Regions from separate parts of the Streptomyces sp. W16 genome, predicted to be linked through region 2. Evidence: predicted binding sites of a transcription regulator. Region 2 holds the regulator's gene; the other holds the start of a gene.

Region 1 (10,503 bases), on a different contig from region 2:
CGCCCCGTCGTTGGCGAGGTCCCCGGTGACGACGATCGCGTCCACACCGCGCTGGTGCCGCAGTTCGGCGAGCATCAGCCGCAGGGAGTCGGTCGCGTCGACGCCGTGCCGGTTGGGGGCGTCGGTGCGCTCCAGGTGGGTGTCGGACAGGTGGAGAATCTTCATGTTCCGGCACGCTAGCCCGAGTTGGGGAGGATCAACAGAGGCGGAGGCCGGGGCGTGGGCTCAATGGGCGGCCGGGCGCCACATCGTCGTGACGACCTGGCCACCGGGGGTGACGATCTCGCCGCGGGCCTCGAAGCCGACGCTCTCGTAACGCCTGTTGTTGGCCGGGTTGGTCGACTCCAGGTACACGGGGGCGCCGAGCGCGTCGACCCGGGCGAGCCCGTCGGCCAGCAGTCCCATGCCCAGCCCCTTGCCCCGGTGGTCGGCGTGCGTGCCCAGGATCGTGAGGTAGAAGAACGGCTCGGCGGGATGCGCCGCCTCGAACCGCTCCCCCACCACCGTGATCGCCCGGGCCGTCGCCGCGTCCGTGACCGCGGCCAACCGCCCTTCAAGACCGGCGGCCTCCTCCTCGGTCAGCTCGACACCGCCCGGCGGAATGAAGACCGCCGCGGCCTCGACGTCCGGTGTCACCAGCGTCCAGGGGTAGCGCAGCGCGGAGCCGGCGTAGACCCGCCACATCACGGCCGCCTGCTCGGCCCGCCGCCGCTCGTCCGGGAACGCGGGCCCCCAGACCGGGTCGTGGAGGAAGGCACTGGTGAAGGTGGCGACGACGGCGTCGAGATCGACGATGGTGGCCACCCGGCCGGCGGAAGTCATACGATCCACCGTACGCACGCCCACGGAGCTTCGCGCACGAGGGGACGACAGCCGGAGCAGCAGGGCGGAGAAGACATCATGGGGTTCCCCAGCGACCCGGACACCGGTGCCATGTGGGCCGTACTGCTGGTGGCGCTGGGTCTGCCCGCGCTGTTGTACGCGGGCATCGCCCGGTTCACCGGGCACGGGCGCAAAGGGGGCGCGGTCTGGCGTCCGTTGAACGACCGGCTCTACCTGGTCTGCGCCCTCCTCGCAGTCGTCGGCCACGCGGGCGGCTCGGTCGTGGTCGGGAGCTGGGGAGACCTGTTCGGATTCATGCCGACCGCGTTCATGGGCGGCTGCTTCTCCAGCGCCCTCGCCTACACCTGCGTCGGGGACCAGGAGGGTCGTGCGCTGCGTCCCGAGCTCCTGCCGCTGGCGCCGTACGCCCTCGCCCTCGGTTTCTTCGGACGCATCGCGGGCTGAGCCGCCGGGACCGCCAAGGGCCCCGGCCGGCATTGCTCAGCCCGTCCGGCGTTTGAGGACGAGGCCCCTTCAGGGCCGACGGGGGTCTGGGGGCGCAGCCCCCAGGAACGGCGCGCACCCCCACCGGCCGCACAACAAAAGCCCAGTTCAGCTCAGCGAGCGCAGCGCCGCCGCGTCGTACGGTGCCAGCTCGTCCACCCGCCCGGCGAGAACCTTGGCGGCCCACTCCGGGTCCTGGAGCAGTGCCCGCCCCACGGCCACCATGTCGAACTCGTCGCGCTCCAGGCTGTCGAGGAGGTCGTCGATGCCCTTGAGCGGGGCGCCCTCGCCGCGGAAGCCCTTGAGGAAGTCGCCGTCGAGGCCGACCGAGCCGACGGTGATGGTCTGCTTGCCGGTGAGCTTCTTGGTCCAGCCCGCGAGGTTGAGGTCGGAGTCGTCGAACTCGGGGAGCCAGTAACGGCGGGTGGAGGCGTGGAAGACGTCCACGCCGGCCGCGGCGATCGGCGTGAGGATCGCCTCCAGCTCCTCCGGGGACTCGGCGAGCCGGGCACCGTAGACGTCCTGCTTCCACTGCGAGTAGCGGAAGATGATCGGGAACTCCGGGGAGACGGTCTCGCGTACGGCGGCCACGATCTCCGCCGCGAACTTGGTGCGGGCGACCGGGTCACCGCCGTAGGCGTCCGTACGGCGGTTGGTGCCCGCGTACAGGAACTGGTCGATGAGGTAGCCGTGGGCGCCGTGCAGTTCGACGCCGTCGAAGCCGATGCGCTCGGCGGCGGCAGCGGCCTCGGCGAAGGCGCCGATGACGTCGTCCAGGTCCCGCTGCGTCATGGCCGTGCCGGTGACCTCGTCGCTGCCGATGCGCAGCCCGGACGGGCCGACCGCGGGGGCCTCGGCGTAGGGCGGCTGGCCCTGCTCGCGGACCATGCCGATGTGCCACAGCTGCGGCACGATCGTGCCGCCCGCCGCGTGCACGCCCTCGGCCACCTTCGCCCAGCCCGCGAGCTGCTCGGTGCCGCTGAAGCGCGGGACGCGGTCGCTCTGCCCGGCCGACTCGTGACCGACGTACGTGCCCTCGGTGACGATGAGACCGACGCCCGCGGCGGCCCGGCGGGAGTAGTACCCGACCACGTCCTCACCGGGCACCCCGCCCGGCGAGAACTGCCGGGTCATCGGCGCCATCACGATCCGGTTCGGGACGGTCAGGCCGTTGAGGACGATCGGGCGGGCGAGGACTTCGGCCGCTCGGGAGGCGGGGGCGGTCGTAGACACGAGTGGGGGCTCCTCGGGAGTACCAGGTACCAAGTGGTATGTGCGTATGCATCGATCATGCGTCAACAACAACCCCCGGGCCAAGCCCGTCATTCCGACCGTCCCACTCCTCGGCCTGTGATCCCGGACACGCCCGAGGGCGGCACCCCCTGCCAGAAGCAGGAAGTACCGCCCTCGGTAAGACCGTTGATCAACCCGAAGGGGTCGGTCAGAAGTCCATGTCTCCGCCCGGCATGCCGCCACCGGCGCCCGCGCCGGCACCGGCCTTCTCCGGCTTGTCGGCGATGACGGCCTCGGTGGTGAGGAAGAGCGCGGCGATGGACGCGGCGTTCTGCAGGGCAGAGCGCGTGACCTTCGCCGGGTCGATGATGCCCTCGGCGATCATGTCCACGTACTCACCGGTCGCGGCGTTGAGGCCGTGACCGATGGGCAGGTTGCGGACCTTCTCGACGACGACTCCGCCTTCGAGACCACCGTTGACGGCGATCTGCTTCAGCGGGGCCTCAAGGGCCAGCTTCACGATCGCGGCACCGGTGGCCTCGTCACCTTCGAGCTCAAGCTTCTCGAAGACGTGGCCCGCCTGGATGAGCGCGACGCCGCCACCGGCGACGATGCCCTCCTCGACGGCCGCCTTCGCGTTGCGAACGGCGTCCTCGATGCGGTGCTTGCGCTCCTTGAGCTCGACCTCGGTGGCCGCGCCCGCCTTGATGACGGCGACGCCACCCGCGAGCTTGGCGAGGCGCTCCTGGAGCTTCTCGCGGTCGTAGTCCGAGTCGCTGTTCTCGATCTCGGCGCGGATCTGGTTGACGCGACCGGCAACCTGGTCCGCCGAGCCCGAGCCGTCGACGATCGTCGTCTCGTCCTTGGTGATGACGACCTTGCGAGCGCGGCCCAGCAGGTCCACGGTCGCGTTCTCCAGCTTGAGGCCGACCTCCTCGGAGATGACCTCGCCGCCCGTGAGGATGGCGATGTCGCCGAGCATGGCCTTGCGACGGTCACCGAAGCCCGGAGCCTTGACGGCGACGGACTTGAAGGTGCCGCGGATCTTGTTGACGACCAGCGTGGACAGGGCCTCGCCCTCGACGTCCTCGGCGATGATCAGCAGCGGCTTGCCCGACTGCATGACCTTCTCCAGGAGCGGGAGCAGGTCCTTGACGTTGGCGATCTTCGAGTTGGCGATCAGGATGTACGGGTCGTCGAGGACGGCCTCCATACGCTCCATGTCGGTGGCGAAGTACGCCGAGATGTAGCCCTTGTCGAAGCGCATACCCTCGGTGAGCTCCAGCTCCAGACCGAAGGTCTGGGACTCCTCGACGGTGATGACGCCTTCCTTGCCGACCTTGTCCATCGCCTCGGCGATGAGCTCGCCGATCTGGGTGTCGGCGGCGGAGATGGAGGCCGTAGAAGCGATCTGCTCCTTGGTCTCCACGTCCTTGGCCTGCTCAAGGAGGGCACCGGAGACGGCCTCGACGGCCTTCTCGATACCGCGCTTGAGGGCCATCGGGTTGGCGCCCGCGGCTACGTTGCGCAGGCCTTCCTTGACGAGAGCCTGGGCGAGCACGGTCGCGGTGGTCGTACCGTCGCCGGCGACGTCGTCCGTCTTCTTGGCGACTTCCTTGACCAGCTCGGCGCCGATCTTCTCGTACGGGTCCTCCAGCTCGATCTCCTTGGCGATGGAGACACCATCGTTGGTGATCGTGGGGGCGCCCCACTTCTTCTCAAGGACGACGTTGCGGCCCTTGGGGCCGAGGGTGACCTTGACGGCGTCGGCGAGCTGGTTCATACCGCGCTCAAGGCCTCGCCGCGCCTCCTCGTCGAACGCGATGATCTTGGCCATGTGAAGTGGTCCTCCCGGACTGGGGTGGATTGCTCCGGACCGCGCTGGCGCCCGCGACGGACGGCTCGCCTGCCCCGTGGATCCTTGCACCACCTGGCCTGCGGGCCTCACCGACCCGATCCTTCGTTATCACTCTCACCTGCAGAGTGCTAACGCCAATGATTAGCACTCGGCATGGTCGAGTGCAAGGTGCGCCCGCGAAGCGGGCTCGTTGAGGGGTGGTGGTCGGGCGACGGGTGGGCGCAAGCGGCTCCCGTGTTCTGGGCACCTTGGCTCCCGCGCGCGAGAGGCACGCTCCGGGCATGCCGAAGGGCCCGTACCCCAGGAGGTGACCCCCCAGGAGTACGAGCCCTTCGGTGAGGAACGAAGAACGTCGCTGCTGTTCGTCGGCGCGTGCTTCAGCTGGTCGCGAGCCGGACCATGTCCGCCTGCGGCCCCTTCTGACCCTGCGAGATCTCGAAATCGACCCGCTGACCCTCTTCCAGGGTGCGGTAGCCGTCCATCTGAATCGCGCTGTAGTGGACGAAAACATCCGCACCACCGTCGACCGCGATGAAGCCGTACCCCTTCTCCGCGTTGAACCATTTGACGGTGCCCTGAGCCATGCCTAACTCCCCTATTACTGGCCCTTGCACGGATCCACACTTCGCGGATCCGGGTCAGACCTCACCCCCCACAGGATTGGGGGCGTGCGCCGGAACGCGTCGACCGCGGCCGAATGTATCCGTCCAACTGCCGTCTGCAACAGGTCAATCCGACGAGAATTCCGGGCAGGACCGGTCGGGAATTTACGGAGAATTCGTCCGACTTCAGGGCAAGTCGGGCCGGATAAAGGGCATATAAGGCGCAAAATACCTGCACACTTTGGCTACTTCTCATCGCACGCGGAGCCGGTGCTCATATGCGTTCGGCATGCGGAGTGGAGCGCGTTCCCCAACTGTACCCCGCTCAACCATAGAGAATTGCCCCCTCCGCTTCTCTCGCGGAGGGGGCAATTCGATGAACGCTCGGTAATCGGCATTACCTAGGGTAAGCGCCGAGCCGATTAAGCGGTCGCTCAGCCGCCTGCACTGTGCTCGATGGTCAGCCTCCGGCGACGGCCGGGATGATCGAGACGCCGGCCCCGTCCGGAGTCGCCGTCTCCAGCCCCTGCTCGAACCGCACGTCGTCGTCGTTGACGTACACGTTGACGAACCGGCGCAGCTTGCCCTGATCGTCGAGCACGCGGGCGGAGATCCCGGTGTGGTTCTTCTCCAGGTCCGTGATGACCTCGGCGAGGGTGGCACCCTCGGCGGGAACCTCGGCCTGCCCGCCGGTGTAGGTGCGCAGGATGGTGGGGATGCGGACAGAAACGCTCATGCTCAAGACCTCCGGTCAGGTACGGCTTTTGTCTTTAGGGGCGCGGGGAACTGCGCGACCGGCCCCCACCGGCCCGCAGACGAACAACGACGCTTACGAGGCGAGTCCAGCTTCCCTGAACGACTCAAGACTCGGCCGGATAGTCGCGGTGAGCCCGGTACCGGCAACCGCATCCAGCGTCTTGAGCCCGTCGCCCGTGTTGAGGACCACCGTCGTGAGGGTCGGATCCAGCAACCCGTTCTCGATCAGCTTCTTCGCCACACCGACGGTCACCCCACCCGCGGTCTCCGCGAAGATCCCCTCGGTCCGCGCAAGCAGCTTGATCGCGTCGACGACCTGCTCGTCGTTGACGTCCTCGACAGCCCCACCGGTCCGCCGGGCAATGTCCAGCACGTAAGGACCGTCCGCCGGGTTCCCGATGGCGAGGGACTTCGCGATGGTGTTCGGCTTCTGCGGCCGTACGACGTCGTGCCCCGCCTTGTAGGCGACGGAAACCGGCGAGCACCCTTCCGCCTGCGCCCCGAAGATCTTGTACGGCTTGTCCTCGACGAGCCCGAGCTTGATCAGCTCCTGCAGCCCCTTGTCGATCTTCGTGAGCTGCGAGCCGGAGGCGATGGGAACCACGAGCTGGTCCGGAAGCTTCCACCCCAGCTGCTCGCAGATCTCGTACGCCAGGGTTTTGGAGCCCTCCGCGTAGTACGGCCGCAGGTTGACGTTGACGAAGCCCCAGCCCTCGCCGGCCGGGTCGCCGATCAGCTCGGAGCAGAAGCGGTTCACGTCGTCGTAGTTGCCCTCGATGCCGACGAGCTCGCCGCCGTAGATCGCGGCCATGACGACCTTGCCCTCTTCCAGGTCGTGCGGGATGAACACGCAGGAGCGGAAGCCGGCCCGGGCGGCGGCGGCACCGACCGCGCCCGCGAGGTTGCCGGTGGAGGAGCAGGAGAGGGTGGTGAAGTCGAAGGCGCGGGCGGCCTCGATGGCTTGGGCCACGACGCGGTCCTTGAAGGAGTGCGTCGGGTTGCCGGAGTCGTCCTTGACGAACAGCTTGCCGGCGTCGACGCCCAGTTCGCGGGCGAGGTTGTCGGCCTGGACGAGCTTGGTCCAGCCGGGGTTGATGTTCGGCTTGTCGGCCACGTCGGCGGGGACGGGCAGGAGGGGCGCGTAACGCCAGATGTTCGCGGGGCCCGCTTCGATCTGCTTGCGGAGCTCTTCGGTGTCGTAGGCCGAGAAGTCGTAGGCGATCTCCAGCGGGCCGAAACACTCCTCGCAGGCGAAGACCGGGCCGAGCGGGACGCGGTGGCCGCACTCGCGGCAGGAGAGCGCGGTGGCGGGGCCGAGATCAACGGCGTCTACGGGGTTCGTGGTGCTTGCAACAGTCTGCGCAGCCATGGAGGCGAGGCCCTTTCCTCATCTTCCTCACGACGCGTTTCGCCGTGAGACGGATTTGGCACCTTCCCGAGCCGGGAGCCTCGGCACATGTAGATGTACATGCGACAAGACCGGCTGGAGGGTTGCCGGGGCTTCAACGGGCCGTATCCCTCTGCCCCTCTGGATGAGCGGTGTTCAGTTGTGTATGCAATTGTCTCGCCGACGGCCCCCGACATGCGATGGTCATCAGCGTTGTTCAAGACTGTAACCGAAGGCCAGGACAGTTGAGTGAGCCGTCCGAACCGCGAGATGGATCACACACTCACTGTCTGTGACCAGCCCTCGCCGAGAGAACGCAGAGGAGCCGCGCAACGTGCTGAAGGAAGTCGAGCACTGGCTGAGCACCCGCTCCTGGTCCCTGACCGATCGGCCGCTCCACAAGATCCTGGCCGCGAAGCACCGCACGGGCCAGTCGGTCTCCGTCGTGCTGCCCGCGCTCAACGAGGAAGCGACGGTCGGTGACATCGTCGCGATCATCCGTCACGACCTCATGCAACAGGTCCCGCTCGTCGACGAGATCGTCGTCGTCGACTCCGGGTCCACCGACCGCACCTCCGAGGTGGCCGCCGCGGCGGGCGCCCGGGTCGTGCACCGCGACGACATCCTGCCCCGCATCCCCGCCGTGCCCGGCAAGGGCGAGGTGCTGTGGCGTTCGCTGCTGGTCACCAGCGGCGACATCGTGTGCTTCATCGACGCGGACCTGAAGGAGTTCTCCTCCGACTTCGTCACCGGGATCGTGGGCCCGCTGCTCACCGACCCCGGCGTCGACCTCGTCAAGGCGATGTACGACCGCCCGCTGGGCGGCGCGGCCGGCCAGGGCGGCCGGGTCACCGAGATGATGGCCCGCCCGCTGCTGAACATGCACTGGCCGCAACTGGCCGGATTCGTACAGCCGTTGGGCGGCGAGTACGCGGCCCGCCGCTCACTGCTGGAGCAACTCCCGTTCCCCGTCGGGTACGGCGTCGAGCTGGGCATGCTCGTCGACGCGCTGCACCTGGTGGGTCTGGACGCCCTCGCGCAGGTCGACGTGGGTGTGCGCAAGCACCGGCACCAGGACGGGCAGGCGCTGGGGCGGATGGCCGCGCAGATCTACCGCACGGCACAGCTGAGGCTGGCCCGCGGGCATCTCATCCGGCCGTCCCTCACGCAGTTCGAGCGGGGTCCGGACGGTTTCGAGCCGCGCACGTACTCCGTGGACACGGAGGAACGGCCGCCGATGGCGGACATCACCGAGTACCAGTCGCGCAAGGTGGCGTAGCCGGCGCGGGGCGGGCGGTCCGTATACGGACCCCTCCGGTCCGTTGTGACCCGTCCGTACGTTTGAGTGTTTCCGGGCCGGGCTAGGTTGTGCCGTATGGCTTCTACGTCGTCCCCCTCGTCCGCGTCCGGTGCAGCTCAGGTGCTCGTCGCGTCCAATCGCGGCCCGGTCTCCTACGAGGTGGGCGACGACGGTTCGCTGCGCACCCGGCGCGGTGGCGGTGGGCTGGTGTCCGGGCTGTCGGCGATCGGGCCGGACGCGGGGGCGCTGTGGGTCTGCTCGGCGCTGTCCGACGGCGACCGGGAGGCGGTACGGCGGGGTGTCGGCGAGGACGGCGTGCGGATGCTCGCCATTCCGGCCGACGTGCACGCCGACGCGTACAACGGCATCGCCAACTCCGTGCTGTGGTTCGTCCACCACATGCTGTACCAGACCCCGCTGGAGCCGGTCTTCGACGCGGAGTTCCGGCGCCAGTGGGCGTCGTACGAGACGTACAACCGGGCGTTCGCCGAGGCGCTGGCCCAGGAGGCGGCCGAGGGGGCCGCGGTGCTGGTGCAGGACTACCACCTGTGTCTGGTGCCGGGGATGCTCCGCGAACTCCGTCCCGACCTGCGGATCGGGCACTTCTCGCACACGCCCTGGGCGCCGGTGGACTACTTCCAGATGCTGCCGGACGACATCCGGGTGCGGCTGATGGAGGGCATGCTCGGGGCGGACCAGGTGGGGTTCCTGACCTGGCGGTGGGCGACGGCGTTCCAGGACTGCGCGGGCAGGGTCGACCCCGACCGCTGGGTCTCCACCTGGCCGTCGGGCGCCCCGCGGGCCATCGAGCACTTCGAGAGGGACGAGACCACCCACCAGGCGCGGATCGCCCGCCGGACACTGATCGGTGTCCACGGTCTCGGTGCCGACGCCGAGTTCCTGCACGCCCGCTCGCACCAGGCGGACGTCGAGGAGCGGATCGCCGCGCTGCGCGAGGAGATCGGCGAGGGCCGCAAAGCCATCGTCCGGGTGGACCGGACCGAGCTGTCGAAGAACATCGTGCGCGGGCTGCTGGCGTACCGGCAGCTGCTCGACGACCACCCCGAGTGGCGGGAGCGGGTCGTGCATGTCGCCTTCGCCTACCCGTCCCGGCAGGACCTCGCCGTCTACCGCGACTACACCGCCGAGGTGCAACGGGTCGCGGACGAGATCAACTCCCTTTACGGGACGCCCGGTTGGACCCCGGTCGTGCTCCACGTCAAAGACGACTTCGCGCGTTCGCTGGCCGCGTACCGGCTCGCCGACGTGGCCCTCGTCAACCCCATCCGGGACGGCATGAACCTCGTCGCCAAGGAGGTGCCGGTCGTCTCCGACGAGGGGTGCGTGCTGGTCCTGTCCCGGGAGGCGGGCGCGTTCCAGGAGCTGGGCAAGGACGCGATCGCCGTCAACCCGTACGACGTCATCGGCACGGCCGACGCCCTGCACGAGGCGCTCACCATGCCCGTCGAGGAACGCGCCGAACGGACGAAGCGGCTGGCCGCGGCGGCCACGGCGCTCCCCCCGGCCCAGTGGTTCCTGGAGCAGCTGAACGCCCTGCGCGATCAGTCCAGCTGAACGCCCTGCGGGATCAGCCCAGTTGAGCGGCCAGCGTCGACAGCAGGGCCACGACCCCCGCCGCGCCGTCCACCACCAGGTCCGCGCGTTCGCGTAGTTCTGTCACCTCGTCGTTGCCGCTGCACACGAGCAAGCCGGGGACGCCGTCGGAGCGGAGTTTCTCCACGGCGGCGAAGGCGGGAAGGTCGCCGAGGTCGTCGCCTGCGTAGAGGACGGACTCGGCGCCGGTCTCGCGGAGGTAGTCGGCGAGCGCGACGCCTTTGTCCATGCCGGGCGGGCGCAACTCCAGGACCAGGCGGCCCGGTTCGACGATCAGGCCGTGCCGGGTGGCGAGGTCGGTGAGGGGGGCGCGGAGGGCCTCGAAGGCGGCCTGGGGGTCGGTGGCGCGACGCGTGTGGACGGCGAGGGCGCGGCCCTTCTCCTCGATCCAGGTGCCCTGCCAGGCGCCGATCCCGTCGAGGAAGCC
Region 2 (12,189 bases):
GGGAGAGACACCGTCTCGCGGATCTGGGCGACCAGGGAGAGCAGGCCGATGCCGGAGCCGTCGTTCTCCGGGAGGTCGCGGTGGGTGCCCTGGTGGCCGCCTGCCTCGACGCCCTGCGCGATCACCGCGTCGGCGCCGGCCCGCTCCACGGCGAGGGCCTCCTCGGCGGTGGTGGCGGTGACGAGGGTGAAGGTCCCGGCCCGGCGCAGCGAGTCCAGCACCTCACGGGTGGGGACGCCGAAGTGGAAGGAGGCGAAGGACACCGGGTTGTCGAGCAGCACGGACAGCTTCGCGTCGTAGCCGTCCTCGCGACCGCTGTCCGGGTCGCCGAGCTCCGTGTCGTACCAGGCGGCCTCGCCGGCCAGCTGGTGGGCGTAGACGTCCACGGCGGCCTTGTCCGCGTACTCGGGCTGCGGCATGAAGAGGTTCACGCCGAAGGGGCGGGCCGTCAGGCTCCGCAGCTGCTTGATCTCCTGGTACATGCCGTCGGCGGTCTTGTACCCGGCGGCGAGGAACCCCAGCCCGCCGGCCTCGGACACGGCAGCCGCGAGGCGCGGTACGGAGACACCGCCCGCCATGGGGGCCTGCACGATCGGATGAGGGAAGAGATCGGTCAGTGCGGAGGACATGACGGCATGTTGTCACGTCCTCCGAACAAGTCCGAATCCGGCCTTCCGCCCGGCATAGGACAGGTGCATGCCCAGGCGGAGACCGATTCGACGACCGGTTCAGCGGCCGTTGAACGCGTCCTTCAGACGGGAGAACAGGCCCTGCTGCCCCGGCTGGAACGTCCCCATGGGCCGCTCCTCGCCGCGCAGCTTCGCCAGCTCCCTGAGGAGGCGTTCCTGCTCCACGTCGAGCTTGGTCGGGGTGGTGACCTCGACATGCACGATGAGGTCGCCCCGGCCGCCGCCGCGCAGATGCGTGATGCCCCGGGTGTGCAGCGGGATCGACTGGCCGGACTGGGTGCCCGGCCGGATGTCGACCTCCTCCATGCCGTCCAGCGTCTCCAACGGCACCTTCGTGCCCAGGGACGCGGCCGTCATGGGAAGCGTGACCGTGCAGTGCAGGTCGTCGCCGCGGCGCTGGAACATCGCGTGCGGCAGCTCGTGGATCTCGACGTACAGGTCACCGGCGGGGCCGCCGCCGGGGCCGACCTCGCCCTCGCCCGCGAGCTGGATCCGCGTGCCGTTGTCCACACCGGCCGGGATCTTCACCGTCAGCGTGCGCCGCGAGCGGACGCGGCCGTCACCGGCGCACTCCGGGCACGGTGTCGGCACGACGGTGCCGAAGCCCTGGCACTGCGGGCAGGGGCGGGACGTCATGACCTGGCCCAGGAAGGACCGGGTCACCTGCGACACCTCACCGCGACCGCGGCACATGTCGCACGTCTGGGCGGAGGTGCCCGGGGCCGCGCCCTCACCGTTGCAGGTGTTGCAGACGACGGCCGTGTCGACCTGGATGTCCTTCGTGGTGCCGAAGGCCGCCTCGTCCAGCTCGATTTCGAGCCGGATCATGGCGTCCTGGCCGCGGCGGGTGCGCGAGCGCGGTCCGCGCTGCGACGCCGTGCCGAAGAACGCGTCCATGATGTCCGAGAAGTTCCCGAAGCCGCCCTGACCGAAGCCGCCCGCGGCACCGCCCGCCTGCGAGAGGGGGTCGCCGCCGAGGTCGTAGACCTGCTTCTTCTGCGGGTCCGAGAGCACCTCGTAGGCGGCGTTGATCTCCTTGAACCGCTCCTGGGTCTTCGGATCCGGATTGACGTCCGGGTGCAGCTCGCGCGCGAGCCTACGGAAGGCCTTCTTGATCTCATCCTGCGACGCGTCGCGACGCACGCCGAGAACGGCGTAGTAGTCCGTGGCCACTTAGGACTCCGCCAGGATCTGTCCGACGTACCGTGCCACTGCGCGTACCGCTCCCATCGTTCCCGGGTAATCCATGCGGGTCGGTCCGACCACGCCGAGCTTGGCGACTGCCTCGCCGCCCGAACCGTAGCCGACCGACACCACCGACGTGGAGTTGAGTCCCTCGTAGGCGTTCTCATGACCGATCCGTACGGTCATGCCCGAATCCCCCGCCTCACCAAGCAACTTGAGGAGGACGACCTGCTCCTCCAGCGCTTCCAGGATGGGGCGGATGGTGAGGGGAAAGTCATGTCCGAAGCGGGTGAGATTGGCGGTGCCGCCGATCATCAGCCGCTCCTCGGTCTCCTCGACGAGAGTCTCCAGGAGGGTGGAGAGCACCGTCGCGACCGTGCCGCGGTCCTCGTTCTCGAAGGCGTCCGGCAGGTCCTGCACGAGCTGGGGTACGTCCGCGAAGCGGCGGGCCGCGATCCGGCTGTTGAGCCGCGCGCGCAGATCCGCGAGCGAGGACTCCCCGAAGGGCGCCGGGCAGTCCACCATGCGCTGCTCGACCCGCCCGGTGTCCGTGATCAGCACGAGCATCACGCGCGCGGGGGCCAGCGACAGCAGCTCCACGTGCCGGACGGTCGAGCGGGTCAGCGAGGGGTACTGCACGACGGCGACCTGCCGGGTGAGCTGCGCGAGCAGCCGTACCGTACGGCCCACGACGTCGTCGAGGTCGACGGCGCCGTCGAGGAAGTTCTGGATGGCCTTGCGCTCGGGGCCGGTCATCGGCTTGACGCCGGCGAGCTTGTCGACGAACAGCCGGTAGCCCTTGTCCGTGGGGATGCGTCCGGCGCTGGTGTGCGGCTGGGCGATGTACCCCTCGTCCTCCAGGGCCGCCATGTCGTTGCGCACGGTCGCCGGGGAGACGCCGAGGCTGTGCCGCTCGGTGAGCGCCTTGGAGCCCACCGGCTCCTCGGTGCCGACATAGTCCTGGACGATGGCGCGCAGCACCTGGAGCCTGCGTTCGCTGAGCATCGCGCACACCTCCAGTTCTGGTCGCCTTTGTCGCCGCTTGTCGCGAGCCCGCCCTTTCCTGGCACTCTGTGCGCGTGAGTGCCAGCCGTTCCCCGGCCAGTGTACGGCCGTGAGGTACACCCCGGGCAAGGCCGGTCCTGCGATGTCACGCCATAGGTGCCGTCACCGTTAGCGTCGCTGCATGACGGTGACTTGGGAAGAGGCGGGGTGGGAGCGGCTGGCCGCCGGGGTGGGCCGGTGCCGGCTGCCTGGCTGGGACTGCACGGTCGGTCTGGTCGTCGGGGAGGGTTCGGCGCTGATGATCGACGCCGGGTCGGGTCTCGCGGAGGGCGCGCGGTTGCGCGCGGAGGCGCAGGCGCTCGCCGGGCACGCTGTGACCCATCTCGCGCTCACCCACCCGCATTTCGACCATGTCTTCGGGGCGGCGGAGTTCGCGGACGCGGAGGTGTTCGGTGCGGTGGGCGTGGAGCGGGTGTTGACGGACGAGCGGGAGGCACTCCGTGGGGACGCGGTCGAGAACGGCCTCCACGCGCGCGTGGCCGACGAGGCCGTGGCCGCTCTGGCCCACCCGCGTCACCTGGCCTTTGTCGCCGTCCCGGACGAGTGGACGCTCTCCCTGGGCGGCGACCGCCAGGTCCTGCTGGTGAACGCGGGCCCGGGTCACACGTCCCACGATCTCGCGGTCGTCGTCCAAGGCGTCCCGGGCTCCCCGCCGGTCGTCTTCTGCGGCGACCTGGTCGAGGAGTCCGGCGATCCCCAGGCGGGGCCCGACGCCGTACCGTCGCACTGGCCCGCCGCCCTGGACCGGCTGCTCGGCCTGGGCGGGGAGGACGCGCTGTACGTGCCCGGTCACGGAGCGGTGGTGGACGCGGGGTTCGTGCGGGCCCAACGGGACGCGTTGGCAACGCGTTTCGGCGTGTCGCGGTGACGCCTCCTGGCCTTCTCCTATCGTCATCCGAATGCGCCAGTACTCCGCCGACCTGACCCCGCCGTGGAAGAAGCCGAAGCCCGTCCCCGAGGTCCCCGCGGAAACGGGCCTGGTGGTCGAGGAGCCGGGCACCGGTTTCTGCGGCGCGGTGATCCGCTGCGAGGCCGGCACGGTCACCCTGGAGGACCGCTTCGGCAAGCACCGGGTGTTCCCCCTGGAGCCGCGCGGCTTCCTCCTGGAGGGCAGGGTCGTGACCCTGGTCAGGCCGGTGTCGAGTCCGCTACGGCCCACTCGTACGGCATCCGGTTCGGTGGCCGTTCCCGGTGCACGCGCGCGTGTGGCCCGCGCCGGGCGGATCTACGTCGAGGGCCGGCACGACGCGGAACTCGTCGAGCGGGTGTGGGGCGACGACCTGCGCATCGAGGGTGTGGTGGTCGAGTACCTGGAGGGCGTCGACGACCTGCCGGCCATCGTGGCGGAGTTCGCCCCGGGCCCGGACGCCCGCCTCGGCATCCTGGTGGACCATCTGCTCCCCGGCACCAAGGAGTGGCGCATCGCCCAGTCCGTCACCAGTGAGCACGCCCTCGTCGTCGGCCACCCCTACATCGACATCTGGGAGGCCGTGAAACCGTCCTCCGTGGGCATCGCCGCCTGGCCCCGGATCCCGCACGGACAGGACTGGAAGACGGGGGTGTGCCGGGCGCAGGGTTGGCCGGAAAACACCGGTGCGGTGTGGCAGGCGATTCTGGCCAAGGTCCAGTCCTACAAGGACCTGGAGCCGGAACTGCTGGGGCGGGTCGAGGAGTTGATCGACTTCGTCACGGACAGCGGTGAGGCCTGACCTTCTCGTAGGTGGCGAATTCGCTGGTGTCCAGTTCGACACCGATGGGCTCCAACGGTGTGAGGCTCACTGGGCTCATCGAGGATCGCTACTCGCTGGCTCTGAAGCCGTCTCCAGCAACGCCGGGGAATCTGGTCCTGAACCGCTGCCCCGAGTGATCAGTCCACCAGGTCCCGTACCACCGCGTCCGCCAGCAACCGCCCCCGCAACGTGAGCACGGCGCTCCCCTCCTCGTACGGCCCCGCCTCCAGCAGCCCGTCCCCCAGTGCCCGGCGCGAAGCCGCGAGCCCCTCCGGGTGGAGCAGGTCCAGCGGGGCGCCCTCCCGGAGTCGTAGCTCCAGCAGGATGCGTTCCACCCGGCGGTCCTCCGCGGAGAGGATCTCCCGGCCCGCGCCCGGGGAGCGGCCGGCCGCCAGTGCCCCCGCGTACGCGCCGGGATGCTTCACGTTCCACCACCGCACTCCGCCGACGTGCGAGTGCGCTCCGGGGCCCGCGCCCCACCAGTCGGCGCCGCGCCAGTAGAGCTCGTTGTGCAGACAACGGCCGGATTTCGACGTCGCCCAGTTGGACACCTCGTACCAGTCGAAGCCCGCCGCGGACATCACCTCGTCCGCGATGAGGTACCGGTCGGCGTGCACGTCGTCGTCCGTCATCGGGACCTCGCCGCGGCGGATCCGGCGGGCCAGCTGGGTGCCCTCCTCGACGATCAGGGCGTAGGCGCTGACGTGGTCGGGGCCCGCGCCGAGGGCCGCGTCGAGCGAGGCCCGCCAGTCGTCGTCCGTCTCGCCCGGGGTGCCGTAGATCAGGTCGAGGTTGACGTGTTCGAAGCCGACCGCGCGGGCCTCGGACACGCAGGCCTCGGGGCGGCCGGGGGTGTGGGTGCGGTCCAGGACCTTCAGGACGTGCTGTTTCGCGCTCTGCATGCCGAAGGAGATCCGGTTGAAGCCGCCCTGGCGGAGGGTCGCGAGGTAGGCCGGGTCGACCGACTCCGGGTTGGCCTCCGTGGTGATCTCCGCGTCCGGGGCGAGGCCGAACTCGTCGCGGATCGCGCCCAGCATCCGTACCAGATCGCCCGCCGCCAGCAGCGTGGGCGTACCGCCGCCGACGAAGACCGTGCGGACCGGGCGCGGGTCGTCGCCGAGGACCTTGCGGGCCAGGCGGACCTCGTCGATCAGGGTGTCCGCGTAGTTGTCGCGGGAGGCCAGCACTCCGCCCGTGCCGCGCAGCTCGGTCGCCGTGTAGGTGTTGAAGTCGCAGTAGCCGCAGCGGGTCGCGCAGTACGGGACGTGCAGATAGAACCCGAGGGGGCGGTCGGCCGATCCGGCGAGCGCCTGTGCGGGCAGGGCGCCGTCGTCGGGGACGGGATCGCCGTCGGGGAGTGCGGAAGGCATGCCCTCCATTGTCCAGCACCGGCGAGGACTACTCGGCCTGCAGCACCAGCAGCGCCATGTCGTCCTCGGGCGGCCGACCGCCGAACTCGTGCACCAGCCGCTTGATCCGCTCCGCGATCAGCTCGGCGCTCAGTCCCGCGCACCCGGCGAGCGCGGTCGCCAGGCCGTCGCCGTCGTCGAACTGGACGGAGCCGGAGCGGCGCTCGGTCACCCCGTCCGTGACGCACAACAGGCTGTCGCCCGGATGCAGTTCGAAGGTCTCGCTGGTGTAGGTGACGTCCTCGATGACGCCGAGGAGGGTCTGTGGGCGGGCGGTCGTGGCGACGGAGCCGTCCGGTCCGAGGAGCAGTGGCAGCGGGTGTCCGGCGGAGGCGAGGGTGCAGCGGACGCCGCCGTCGAAGGGGACCAGCTCGCCGTAGAGGAGGGAGAGGAAGCGGGGGCCGTCGCCGACCGGGCCCGGCATGCCGCCCGCGGCGACCAGGGCGTGGGCCGCGGCGTCGGCGGCCTCGGTGGCGTCGTCGAGGAGGAGCTGGTTGAGACGGTCGAGGACGTCGGCGACGCGGTAGCCCTCGCGGGCGAGGAGGCGTAGCCAGGGGCGGGCGAGGCCGATGACCACGGCGGCCTCGGGGCCCTTGCCCTGGACGTCGCCGAGGGCGAAGCACCAGCGGCCGTCGCCGGCCGGGAACAGGTCGTAGAAGTCGCCGCTGGGGCCGCCCTTGTCGCAGGGTTCGTAGACGAGGGCGCTGTGCACGCCGGGGATCTCGGCGACGGCGCCGGGCAGCAGGCCGCGCTGGAGGACGCGGCTGATGGTGACCTGGCGGGCGTACTGGCGGGCCGCGCCGATGGCGAGCGCGACGCGGCGGCTGAGGTCCTCGACGAGGCCGGTGACCTCGTCGGGGAAGCACGGCAGCCCGGACCGTCCGATGACCAGGGTGCCGAGCGGACGGCCGCCCGCGATCAGCCGGTACGCCAGTGCCGCGCCGTGGGTGCCGTGCGGGCCGAGGGCGTCGGCGGGCCAGGGGTAGGACACGGGTCGCAGCGAGTCCTGCGGGCGGGGCGGGTGCTTCTCCAGGGCGCCGCGCAGTTCCTCGATGCGGTTCTCGCTGCCGTGCCAGACCCGGGCGAGGCGCGGTCCGGCCCCGGCGTCCTCGCTCCAGCCTCCTCCACTCTCGGCTCCGCTCGACCGGGGGGACCCCCACCGGCCCATCACCTCGTCCTCCAGCCATACGGCGCACCAGTCGGCGAGTCTCGGCACGATGAGCTGTCCGGCGAGCGCGGCGACCAAGTCCTCGTCGAGCTGTCCGGCGAGGAGGTCGGAGGCCTCGGCGAGGAAGGAGAGGGCGCCGCGGCCGAGCCAGTCCCGGTCGCGTTCGGCGCGCTGGGGTTCGGGGGCGAGGATCTCGGCGACGCGCAGACCGCGTTCCCCGGCGTACGTCTCCAACTCCTCGGCGACCGGGCTGCCTTCGGCGGGCAGGCGGGCCCAGACGGTCTTGGTGCCGGTGCGGTAGGTGACGCCCCAGGACTCGGCGAGCGTGGCGACGAGCCGCAGTCCGCGCCCGAACTCCGGTGTCTCGTACGCCGGTTCGCTGCTGTTGTCGCGCGGGGCGCGGGAGGGGTGGTGGTCGGCGACCTCCACGACGACGGACCGGTCGTCCTCCAGCCGACAGACCAGCTCGACGTCCGTACCGGCGTGTACGACGGCGTTGGTGACGAGTTCGCTGACGACGACCATCGCGTCGTCGGCGAGCCGGACGGTGAGGTGTTCGGCACCGGGCAGGGCGAGTTCGGTCCACTCCTGGAGCGCGGCACGCACCAGGCCGCGGGCGGAGCCGGGCGCGAGGGGGCTTCCGGAGAGCGTGGCGCGCATGGTCGTGCGCGGGTCCGCGCCGTGGTGCGCGGGCGCATCGGGAGCGCGCGAAGTGGTCTCCCGTTGCGTCGGAATTGCCCCCATGCACAGCTCCCCGAGCAGATCGGACGAATACGCCTCGGTCGATGCGGACAGAGTGACAGACTGACCGCGGCCATAAGCGCCGAGTTACCGAAGTGGGCCGCCATGAGTGAGAACAGTGCTACGCGTGTGCTCGAAGACGGACACAAAGAGGACTGGATTCGAGCATCGGATCTCCGCCCTCTGTTCGCCGTGATGACGGCGGCGCGCGACGGCGACTTCACGAAGGCACCGGAGACGGGTCACGGCATGGTGGCCGAACTGACCGCCGCCTTCAACCAGATCATGGACCGCAGCACCCACTTCAACTCCGAGACGCAGCGCGTCAAACGGGAGCTGATCCGCCACGGCCGCCTCGACGAACGTCTCTCCGCGAGCCCCGGCCAGGGCGGCTGGACCTCCCGCGTCAACGACGTCAACCAGCTCCTCGACGCCCTGGTCGCCCCGGCCGCCAACGCGACCCGGGTACTGGACGCGGTGGCGGGCGGCGATCTGACCCAGCGGGTCGATCTGCACGACGGCAGCAGGGAGTTGCGCGGTGACCTACGGCGCCTCGGCCGGGCCGTGAACAAGATGGTGGACCAACTCTCCCTGTTCACCGGGGAGGTGACCCGGGTCGCCCGCGAGGTCGGCACCGAGGGCAGACTCGGCGGGCGGGCCAAGGTGCAGGGCTTGTCGGGCAGTTGGCGGGACGTGACCGAGGCGGTCAACACGATGGCGTCCCGGCTGACCGCGCAGGTGCGGGACATCGCCCTGGTGACGACGGCGGTGGCGCGCGGCGACCTCACGCGCACGGTCACCGTCGAGGCGACCGGCGAACTGCTCGAACTGAAGCTCACCGTGAACACGATGGTCGACCAGCTCTCCGCGTTCGCCGACGAGGTCACGCGCGTCGCCCGCGAGGTCGGCACCGAGGGCCAGTTGGGCGGGCGGGCGCAGGTGCGGGGCGTGTCCGGCGTGTGGAAGGACCTCACGGACAACGTCAACTTCATGGCGTCGAACCTGACTTCGCAGGTGCGGAACATCGCCCAGGTGACGACGGCCGTGGCGAACGGTGACCTGTCGCAGAAGATCACCGTCGACGCGCAGGGCGAGATCCTGGAGCTGAAGTCGACCATCAACACGATGGTGGACCAGCTCTCCGCCTTCGCCGACGAGGTCACACGCGTCGCCCGCGAGGTCGGCACCGAGGGCAACCTCGGCGGACGCGCCCAGGTGCGTGGCGTCTCCGGGGTCTGGAAGGACCTCACCGACAACGTCAACTTCATGGCGGACAACCTGACTTCGCAGGTCCGCAACATCGCACTGGTGTCGACGGCGGTCGCGCAGGGCGACCTCGGCAAGAAGATCACGGTGGAGGCGAAGGGCGAGATCCTGGAGCTGAAGTCCACGATCAACACGATGGTCGACCAGCTCTCCGCGTTCGCGGACGAGGTGACGCGTGTGGCGCGCGAGGTCGGCACGGAGGGCAACCTCGGCGGTCAGGCGCAGGTGCGGGGCGTGTCCGGGGTCTGGAAAGACCTGACGGACAACGTCAACTTCATGGCCCTGAACCTGACTTCACAGGTACGGAACATCGCCCAGGTGACGACCGCCGTCGCCAACGGCGACCTGTCGAAGAAGATCACCGTCGACGCGCGCGGCGAGATCCTCGAACTCAAGGACACCGTCAACACGATGGTGGAGCAGCTGCGCGCCTTCGCCGACGAGGTGACCCGGGTGGCCCGCGAGGTCGGCACCGACGGCCGACTCGGTGGCCGGGCCCAGGTGTTGGGCGTCTCGGGTGTCTGGCGGGACCTGACCGACAACGTCAACTACATGGCCGACAACCTGACTTCACAGGTGCGGAACATCGCCCAGGTCGCCACCGCCGTGGCGCAGGGCGACCTGTCGAAGAAGATCGACGTGGACGCGCGCGGCGAGATCCTGGAGCTGAAGACCACCATCAACACGATGGTCGACACCCTCTCCTCCTTCTCCTCCGAGGTCACCCGGGTGGCCCGCGAGGTCGGCTCCGAGGGCCAACTCGGCGGCCAGGCACGGGTGGAGGGCGTCTACGGCACCTGGAAGCGCCTGACGACCAACGTGAACGAACTCGCACTGAACCTCACCACGCAGGTCCGCGCGATCGCCGAGGTGGCCTCCGCGGTGGCCCAGGGCGACATGTCCCGCTCGATCACGGTGGAGACCCAGGGCGAGGTCACCGAGCTCAAGGACAACATCAACCTGATGGTGGCCAACCTCCGCGAGACGACCCGCGCGAAGGACTGGCTGGAGTCCAACCTGGCCCGCCTCGCCGCGCTGATGCAGGGGCACCGGGACCTGATGGAGGTCGCCGACCTGATCCTGCGCGAGCTGACCCCGCTGGTGAACGCCCAGTACGGGGCGTTCTTCCTGGCCGATCCCGACGAGGACAGCCTGCGAACGGCCATCCCGGCCAAGGGACTTGCCTTCATCGCCGGGTACGGGTCGGCGCAGGGCGCGACCGTCGACACGGGCGGGATGCCGGTGCACGGTCTGGTCCGGCAGGCGGCGCGGGAGAAGAAGCGGATCCTGGTGGAGGAGGCCCCACCGGACTACATCAAGATCAACAGCGGTCTCGGGGAAGCCGCCCCGGCGAGCGTGGTCATCATCCCGATCATCTTCGAGGACAAGCTCCTCGGCGTGATCGAACTGGCCTCCTTCTCCCGCTTCTCAGACGTCCACCTGGCCTTCTTCGACCAGTTCGTGAACACCATCGGCGTCGCGATCAACACCATCATCGCCAACTCCCGCACGGAGTCCCTGCTCGGCGAGTCCCAACGGCTCGCCCAGCAGCTGCAGGAACGTTCGGACGAACTCCAGAAGCAGCAGGCCGAGTTGCAGCGCTCCAACGCCGAACTGGAGGAGAAGGCGGCCCTGTTGGCGACCAGCTCCCAGTACAAGTCGGAGTTCCTGGCGAACATGAGCCACGAGCTGCGCACCCCGCTGAACTCGCTGCTGATCCTCGCCCGGCTGCTCTCCGACAACCCGGACGGCCATCTCACCGACCAGGAAGTGCAGTTCGCGACCACGATCCACCGCTCCGGCTCGGACCTGCTCCAGCTCATCAACGACATCCTCGACCTGTCGAAGATCGAGGCCGGCCGGATGGACGTACGCCCCAAGCGCCTCCCCCTCATCAAGCTCCTCGACTACGTCCACGCCACGTTCCGCCCGCTCACCTTGGACCGGGGGCTCGCCTTCGAGGTGTCGGTCGGCGAGGACGTACCGCGCGAGATGTGGTCGGACGAGCAGCGGCTCCAGCAGATCCTGCGCAACCTGCTGTCCAACGCCATCAAGTTCACCGCCACCGGCCGGGTCGAACTCCGCGTCAACCGGGTCAAGGACCCCGACCACCGCTACTCCCACGACAGCGACGAGGTCATCGCGTTCGCCGTCTCCGACACCGGCATCGGGATCGCCGCCGAGAAACTCCCGGTGATCTTCGAGGCGTTCCAGCAGGCCGACGGCACGACCAACCGCAAGTACGGCGGTACCGGCCTCGGGTTGTCGATCAGCCGGGAGATCTCCGGGCTGCTCGGTGGCCGTATCGTCGCGGAGAGCGAGCCGGGCTGCGGTTCGACCTTCACGCTGTACGTCCCCGTCGTCAGCCCCGGTCACGCGGCGACAGGGCGGACCTCCGAGGACCGGGAACTGCCCGCGACGGACGAGCAGTTGTCGGCCGAGCCGTTCACCGGGCACGAGGTGGACGACTCGTGGCCGACGCCCACCAAGCTGGAGGCGTGGAAGGCCGGCCGGGCCGGTCAAGTGCTGCCGGGGCGGCGGGTGTTGATCGTGGACGACGACATCCGCAACGTCTTCGCGCTCACCCATGTCCTGGGCCGCGTCGGCATGCCGGTGCTCTACGCGGAGAACGGCCGCGAGGGCATCGAGACCCTGGAGCGCAACCCCGACGTCGAACTCGTACTGATGGACATCATGATGCCGGAGATGGACGGGTACGAGACCATAGCCGCCATCCGCCGCACCCCGCGCTGGACCGGCCTGCCCATCGTCGCGCTCACCGCCAAGGCGATGCCCGGCGACCGGGAGAAGTCCATCGCGCGGGGCGCCAACGACTACGTGCCCAAGCCGGTGGACGTGGACCAGCTGCTGACCGTCGTCTGCGCCCTCCTGGACCCCGAGTCCGAGGCGGACATCGCGGGGGCACAACCGGGTAC

The links. Region 2 encodes HrcA, which represses chaperone genes, less so after heat shock. Its sites were predicted from a motif close to TTNGCACTCNGNNNNNCNGAGTGCNAA; they were not measured.
Region 1: a site for HrcA is predicted at 4,559-4,585, ahead of groL (chaperonin GroEL). Genes of this name have one in related genera too.

What each region holds. Positions count from the first base shown of each region.
Region 1 is NZ_JAWOAI010000308.1:1,446-11,948, forward strand. It holds gene R6V09_RS32755 (metallophosphoesterase) at 1-165, opposite strand, end outside; gene R6V09_RS32760 (GNAT family N-acetyltransferase) at 226-822, opposite strand; gene R6V09_RS32765 (hypothetical protein) at 901-1,287, shown strand; gene R6V09_RS32770 (NADH:flavin oxidoreductase) at 1,435-2,559, opposite strand; gene groL (chaperonin GroEL) at 2,768-4,396, opposite strand; gene R6V09_RS32780 (cold-shock protein) at 4,795-5,001, opposite strand; gene R6V09_RS32785 (MoaD/ThiS family protein) at 5,480-5,755, opposite strand; gene thrC (threonine synthase) at 5,849-7,144, opposite strand; SAM riboswitch class I at 7,160-7,314, opposite strand; gene R6V09_RS32795 (glucosyl-3-phosphoglycerate synthase) at 7,497-8,441, shown strand; gene R6V09_RS32800 (alpha,alpha-trehalose-phosphate synthase (UDP-forming)) at 8,538-10,037, shown strand; partial or broken gene R6V09_RS32805 (trehalose-phosphatase) at 10,051-10,503, opposite strand, start outside.
Region 2 is NZ_JAWOAI010000125.1:8,782-20,970, reverse strand. It holds partial or broken gene R6V09_RS18725 (nitronate monooxygenase) at 1-629, opposite strand, end outside; gene dnaJ (molecular chaperone DnaJ) at 729-1,862, opposite strand; gene hrcA (heat-inducible transcriptional repressor HrcA) at 1,863-2,879, opposite strand; gene R6V09_RS18710 (MBL fold metallo-hydrolase) at 3,061-3,807, shown strand; gene R6V09_RS18705 (DUF3097 domain-containing protein) at 3,839-4,648, shown strand; gene hemW (radical SAM family heme chaperone HemW) at 4,807-6,039, opposite strand; gene R6V09_RS18695 (SpoIIE family protein phosphatase) at 6,068-7,990, opposite strand; gene R6V09_RS18690 (HAMP domain-containing protein) at 8,093-12,189, shown strand, end outside.